3 regions of the Halomonas tibetensis genome follow, and region 3 is predicted to be linked to each of the others. Evidence: predicted binding sites of a transcription regulator. Region 3 holds the regulator's gene; each other region holds the start of a gene.
What was found. The regulator PhoB, encoded in region 3, activates phosphate uptake and scavenging genes when phosphate is short. The targets are predictions, from matches to a motif close to TGTCATANNNNTGTCANA.

Region 1 (2,269 bases), on a different contig from region 3:
GTCGCTGTCAGCGCGAACAATAAGCACTGAATGATAGCCGAGCTCACCATCCAACTCTGCAGGGACAACAAGTGGTTCGATTTCACCTTCGCTATCGATCCAACCCGCAGCATAGGAAGATCCTCCCAGTCGTGCCAAGTGGATATGTCCCGCCGTAAGTGCCTGAACTACGGCTGCATAGTCGTTGGCCTGCTGGATTTGCATCTTGACGCCAAGCTGTTCTTCAAAATAGTCGGCCAGGGGCTGGAACCGATCGATAGTGGCAGCTTGGTTTTCCACCGTTGTAGCACCGATAGTGACAACAGGATAATCATCACGCCAGTCGGCGTGAGCAGCTGTCACTGCGAGAGGGCACAGGAGAGCCGAAGCAACAACGCACTTGAGTGTGGTACGAGCCATGATCTTTATCACCGTATACTGGATGGAAGTTTGGTTTAGTTTGTCAAGCAAAAGCAGAGGCAGCTGGTGGTTGTTTCGACCATATTTCTCCAGACGTTACTGTTTCATTGACTGCCTTTTCGTCATCACCAACGCCGTATATACGCTGGACCGTATCGTGATCTAGCTGAGAGGGAGAACCATCAAAAACCATCTCACCATGGAGCATGCCGATGACACGGTCACAGTACTGGCGAGCTGTTTCCAGCGAGTGAAGGTTACACATCACCGTGATACCCCTGGACTGATTAATCTCTTTCAGTGCGTCCATCACCATTGCTGCACTACGGGGATCCAAAGAGGCAATTGGCTCATCGGCCAGCATAATACGAGGGGACTGCATCATGGCTCGGGCAATCGCTACGCGCTGCTGCTGACCGCCCGACAGATTGCCCGCACGTTGCAGCGCCTTGTCCGCCAGGTCCAGCTGCTCAAGTGCCTGGATGGCCTGCGCCTTTTCCTCGCGACTGAACAGCTTGAACATGGAGGGTAAGCTGCCATGGTGGGCTATTCGCCCCATCAACACGTTAGTGATGACATCCAGACGAGGAATCAGATTGAACTGCTGAAAGATCATGGCAGTTTGTCCCCGCCACTGTCGTAGGGCTTTCCCTTTCAGCTGGCTTACTGGCTCACCACCAAAGTTGATACGCCCTTCAGAAACATCTGTAAGCCGATTCACCATGCGAAGGAGCGTTGACTTCCCTGCCCCAGATCGGCCAATAACACCAACCATCTGCCCTTCTGGTATCTCGAAGCTAAGATCATGAATGACTCGAGATTTTCCGTAACTTTTGCTGACATTATCCACACGTAGCATTGCCCTACCCTCCTGCCACGTCATGTGGCGTCATGCGGTGGTTGCATGTCACATAGAATACGCGCCAGAGATGAAGGCAACTTGTCTAGATGATTTCATTGTTGTGAAAAAAAACGCCTTACTGAGCCCACCTTTTGCCTATCTCAAGAACAGGGCTCATACAAAACAACGCCTTAGAAAACATACGGCATAGCTCAACGCCAAACTGTCACCCAAGTGTCATGCCCAGCTATCACAAATTCAGCCCTTAAGGCCGCTCCCCTCGTGACAACCGGGCATTGATCTCATCAATTACCGATGGAAGATCGGCAATGGTGTCGATCAGAAAGTGTGGCTGGGCGGGCGCAAACTGACTCTCGATACTCGAGCGCTTTTCCGCCAACAAAGCGGCAGGCATGTCACGAAACTCGGCGTAACTGAACCCAAGAGCGTTACCGGAACAGGTCAGCCCTACCGTCCACATGCCGGCCCGACGCCCCTCGAGAATGCCGGGGACGGTGTCGTCCACCTTGACGCAGGCGGCGACATCCGTAATGCCTAGGGCAATCACGTTGGCCAGCGCCTGAGCCGGATGGGGTCGCCCGTTGGGCACCTCATCGCTGGCTACCACATGGTCGGCTTCGAACCCTTGCTCTTGGGCCCGTGTTACTACTTGCTCCATCACCACTGCGGGATAGCCCGAGCAAGAGCCGATCTTCATGCCCTGCTGGCGCAGGGCGGCGATGGCCTCCAGGGCTCCGGGGATCAGCGCCGAGTGCTCGCCGATCTTGGCGATCTGAAGTGGCATGAAGCGCTCATACAGCGCTGTAACGTCGTCATCGGTAGGGATATGACCGGCAGCCTGTTCGAAACGGGCGGCGATCGCCGGGTCATCGCAGAGCGCGCGAATGTGATCCCACTTCCCCACGCCCATGGGGCCGCGAGCCTCTGCCAGACTGATCGCCACCTTCACTTCGTCAAAGGCCTCAACGAAGATCTGTGTAGGCGCGAATGAACCAAAGTCCACCACGG
Region 2 (2,269 bases), on a different contig from region 3:
TTGGAGAGCACCATGCGCAGGAACTCGACCTGCTGCGGAGCCAGATCCTCGTTGGGGTGCTTGTTCACGTAGACGAACAGGAAGCGGGCCAGCGGGTAGTTCTCGTTATCCACCTCGAAGGCCTCCTCGCCCTCGTCACGGGCCACCGGTACGGCGCGGACCTGAGAGGTGATATAGCCAATGCCGGAGTAGCCGATGCCGTTGATCGACTCGCTGACGCCCTGTACCACCGAGGCGGAACCCGGCTGCTCGTTGATGGAGTCCTTGAAGTCGCCGCCGCAAAGGGCATTCTCGGCGAAGAAGCCATAGGTGCCGGAGACGGCGTTACGGCTGTAGAGGGTCATGTCACGGTTTGCCCAGCTGCCTTCCAGGCCCAGCTGGCCCCAGCGGGTAATGTCTTCCGGGTAACCGCAGCGGCGGGTGCCGGAGAAGATAGCATCGACCTGAGGCACGGTGATGCTTTCCAGGGGGTTGTCCTGGTTGACGTAGATGGCCAGGGCGTCGATGGCCACCGGCACCATGGTCGGCGGGTAGCCGTGACGGTCCTCGAAGGACTGCACTTCAGAGGTACGCATCTCGCGGCTCATCGGGCCAAACTGGGCGGTACCTTCGGTCAGGGCGGTGGGGGCGGTGCTCGAACCCGCGCCCTGGATCTGAATATTGATGTTCGGATATAAGCCCGCGAACTCCTCGGCCCAGAGAGTCATCAGGTTGTTTAGGGTGTCGGAACCGATGCTGGTCATATTGCCGGAAATGCCGCTCACAGACTCGTAGTCGGGCAGGTTAGGGTCGACGCGTTCCGCCATGACGGCGGTGCTGACGAATGAGGCACCGATAACGGCGGCAGCGATAAGCTTGAGTTTCATCTTGGTCTCCAGGTGTCGTGCGCCGCTTGTCGCAGCGTTGAGGACACGATCCGCTATCCGCGAATCGATGGGAACGAATATAGGGAGACCGCGTGACACTTCGGTGACATGACGCGAGAGGTTGATGAATTTTGTGTGACAGCGCTCCCGGAGCTCACCGTCAGAGCAGCCGCGCCTCAGGCATCGCCGGCGCGGCCCGCCAGCAGACGCAGACCCAGGTTGCCGATCAGCGCGGCGCCGAGCATGGTGGCCACCATGGGCCATGCGCTGTCCACCTCGAAGGCGCCGACCAGCACCCCAGCGAGCGCCCCGCAGGAAAACTGGATGCTGCCCTGCAGTGCCGCCGCAGTGGCGCTCATGTGGTGGAAATAATCGAGCAGCGCCGAGATGGCGTTGGGCGCCACCAGGCCGATGGTGCCGGCAAACACCATGATCAGCGGCACCATGGTCCACAGCGACTCCAGGCCGCTGGCCACCACCAGCACCAGGCCAACGGCCGCTCCCAGCTGGATAGCCAGCCCCAGGCGCAGATTCTGCTGGGGGCTGCGCCGTCTCAGCAGGCGGATGTTGAGACGGTTGGAAGCCGCCATGGCCAACACGTTGACCCCAAATACCAGGGGATAGAGGCCCGGCGAAAGGCCATAGTGCTCCAGGTAGAGAAAGGGCGAGGCGGTGATGAAGGCGAACAGCCCCGCAAACGACATGGAAGCGGCGCACACATAGCCCATGGCCTGGCGGTGGCGCAACACGCTGGCGTAGTTGGCCAGCACCTGGCGCGGCGAGGCCGTAGGCGACCCCGGGGCTCGGGTCTCCGGCAGGCGGGTGCCGAGCAGCCACATCAGAAAGGCGGCATACACCGCCAGGAAGATGAAGATCAGCCACCACTCGCCCAGATAGAGAAGGCCGCTGCCCACCACCGGCGCCACCAGCGGGGCCAGCAGCATGATGATCGCCATGGTCGACATGACTTTTGCCGCCTCGCGTCCGCTGAAGCAGTCGCGAACGATCGCCGCCGAATTGACCACCGTGGCGCCCCCACCCAGGGCCTGAACGAAACGCCAGGCCAATAGCTCGGGCAGCGAGCTAACGGTGGTGATGGCAAGGCTTGCCAGCAAGAAGGCCACCAGGCCGCCCAGCAGCACCGGCTTGCGGCCGATGCGATCCGAGAGCGGGCCGAACAGCAGCTGGCCCAGGGCGAAACCGGCCAGAAAGGCGGAGAGCGAAAGCTCGGTATGGTGGATGCTGGCGCCCACGGCATCGGCCAGGGCCGCCATGGCGGGCAGGTAGGCGTCAATGGCGAAGGGCGCCAGGGCGGTGTTAGCGGCCACCAGCAGCGCCACGCGTTTCGCACTTAGCGTCAAGGCAGCTCCTTCGAAACAGAACAGAACTTTAATAGGCCGCTA
Region 3 (2,269 bases):
ATCAGCGAAGGGGAAGCCCAGGCGCTGTTCCTGATCCTGGTGATGGCCGCCTTCGTGCTCGTCTGGTTCACCAACCTCTTCACCGTGATGCTCTCACTGGTGGGCGTAGCGCTGGCCTTTATTTACCCCTTCATGAAGCGCTACACCCACCTGCCACAGCTGTTCCTCGGCGCCGCCTTCTCCTGGGCCATCCCCATGGCCTTCGGCGCGGTGCTGGGCCATATCCCCGCCGAGGCATGGCTGCTGTTCCTGGCCAACATGGCATGGACCGTGGCCTACGACACCCAGTACGCCATGGTCGACCGCGACGACGACCTCAGGATCGGCATCAAGTCCACGGCGGTGCTGTTCGGTCGTGCCGATCGGCTCATGATCGGACTGCTCCAAGGCCTGACGCTGCTGCTGCTGACCTGGGTGGGGCTGCGCCTGGGATTGGGCGGCTTTTTCTGGCTGGGCCTGGCGGCCATGGCGGCCACCTTCGTGCACCAGCAGTTCCTGATCCGCCACCGCGAGCGCGACCCTTGCTTCCAGGCCTTCCTGAATAACCACTGGTCGGGGCTTCTGGTATTCGCCGGCCTCGCTCTCAGCCTCTGGCCGGCCTCCGGGGCATGAAGCGCAGGCGGCATTGTCATGCGAGTGTCATACTAGCGTGGTGAGATCGTCATCGATCCGTCACTGCTCCGAGGCCTCCGGATGACCGCCAAGACCGTTTTGATCGTCGATGATGAAGCGCCGATCCGCGAGATGATCGCGGTGGCGCTTGAGATGGCAGACTACCGCGTGCTCGAGGCGGACAACGCCCAGGCCGCACACGCCATGATCGTCGACCACCAGCCCGACCTGGTGCTGCTCGACTGGATGATGCCTGGTACCAGCGGCATCGAACTGGCCCGGCGCCTCAAACGCGAACCGACTACCGCCGAGCTGCCGATCATCATGCTCACTGCCAAGGGAGAGGAGGACAACAAGATCCAGGGACTCGAGGCTGGTGCCGACGACTACATCACCAAGCCCTTCTCGCCCCGTGAACTGGTCGCCCGCCTCAAGGCGGTGCTGCGACGCGCCACGCCCCAGGGAATCGAAGAGGCCGTGGAGGTGGACGGCCTGCTCCTTGACCCGGTCAGTCATCGGGTTATCGCCAGCGGCAAGGCCGTGGAAATGGGCCCCACCGAGTATCGCCTGCTGCAGTTCTTCATGACTCACCAGGAACGTGCCTATACCCGCAGCCAACTGCTGGATCAGGTGTGGGGTGGCAATGTCTACGTAGAGGAGCGCACCGTGGACGTGCATATCCGTCGCCTGCGCAAGGCGCTTGGCGAGCGTCACCAGCATCTGGTACAGACGGTGCGCGGCACCGGCTACCGGTTCTCTGCCAAGGGTTGACGTGGGCCTCTGGAAGCGAGAAGTGTGGCGTCTCCTCCTGCTGGCCGCTGGCGGCCTATTGGTGGGCTGGATTGTGTCCTACGCCGGGTTAGGACTGGCCATCGGGCTTGCCGCCTGTCTGGTCTTTCATCTCCAACGGCTCTACCGTCTTCACCGCTGGCTGACGCTTACGCCCCAGGCCGAGCCCCCTGCCGCCACGGGGGTGTGGGGCGAGCTCTTCGACCGCCTGTATCGCTACCAGAAAGGGCAACGTCATACCCAGGAGCGGCTGCTGGGCATCATCAAACGCATCCAGGAGTCCTCCGAGGCGATGCGCGACAGCGTGGTGATGCTCGACCGCCATGGTGATATGGAATGGTGGAACAGCGCCGCCGAACGCATGCTGGGACTGCGAACCTCCCATGACCGCGGTCACCACATCACCAACCTGCTGCGCGACCCTCGCTTCATCGACTACTTCCACACGCGCGACTACCGGGAGCCGCTGACCCTACGCTCGCCCATCGATGAGCAGATGGTGCTGCAGTTCCAGATTACTCTCTACGGCGATGATGAGCGGCTGCTGATGGCCCGCGACATCACCCGCCTGCACCGCCTGGAGGAGATGAGACGCGACTTCGTGGCCAATGTCTCCCACGAGCTGCGTACCCCGCTCACCGTACTGGCCGGCTACCTGGAGACCTATGACACCTACGCCGACCAGCTGCCGCCGCGCTTCGCCCGGGGTCTGCATCAGATGCAGGAACAGACCCATCGAATGCAAAACCTGGTGAGCGACCTGCTGCTGCTGTCGCGCCTGGAGATCGATCGCGGCGGCGAAGATCATGCCCCCCTGGCGATGGCGACACTGCTGGAAAGCGTGCAGCGCGATGCCGCAGCGCTCTCC

Region 1: phnC (phosphonate ABC transporter ATP-binding protein) is a predicted target of PhoB. The motif match lies at 1,465-1,482, and genes of this name have one in related genera.
Region 2: ACFODV_RS05380 (PstS family phosphate ABC transporter substrate-binding protein) is a predicted target of PhoB. The motif match lies at 958-975, and genes of this name have one in related genera.

Annotation. Positions count from the first base shown of each region.
Region 1 is NZ_JBHRSQ010000007.1:94,911-97,179, reverse strand. It holds gene phnD (phosphonate ABC transporter substrate-binding protein) at 1-399, opposite strand, end outside; gene phnC (phosphonate ABC transporter ATP-binding protein) at 443-1,258, opposite strand; gene phnX (phosphonoacetaldehyde hydrolase) at 1,506-2,269, opposite strand, start outside.
Region 2 is NZ_JBHRSQ010000008.1:70,460-72,728, reverse strand. It holds gene ACFODV_RS05380 (PstS family phosphate ABC transporter substrate-binding protein) at 1-866, opposite strand, end outside; gene ACFODV_RS05375 (Bcr/CflA family multidrug efflux MFS transporter) at 1,043-2,227, opposite strand.
Region 3 is NZ_JBHRSQ010000009.1:178,778-181,046, reverse strand. It holds gene ubiA (4-hydroxybenzoate octaprenyltransferase) at 1-612, shown strand, start outside; gene phoB (phosphate regulon transcriptional regulator PhoB) at 694-1,383, shown strand; gene phoR (phosphate regulon sensor histidine kinase PhoR) at 1,385-2,269, shown strand, end outside.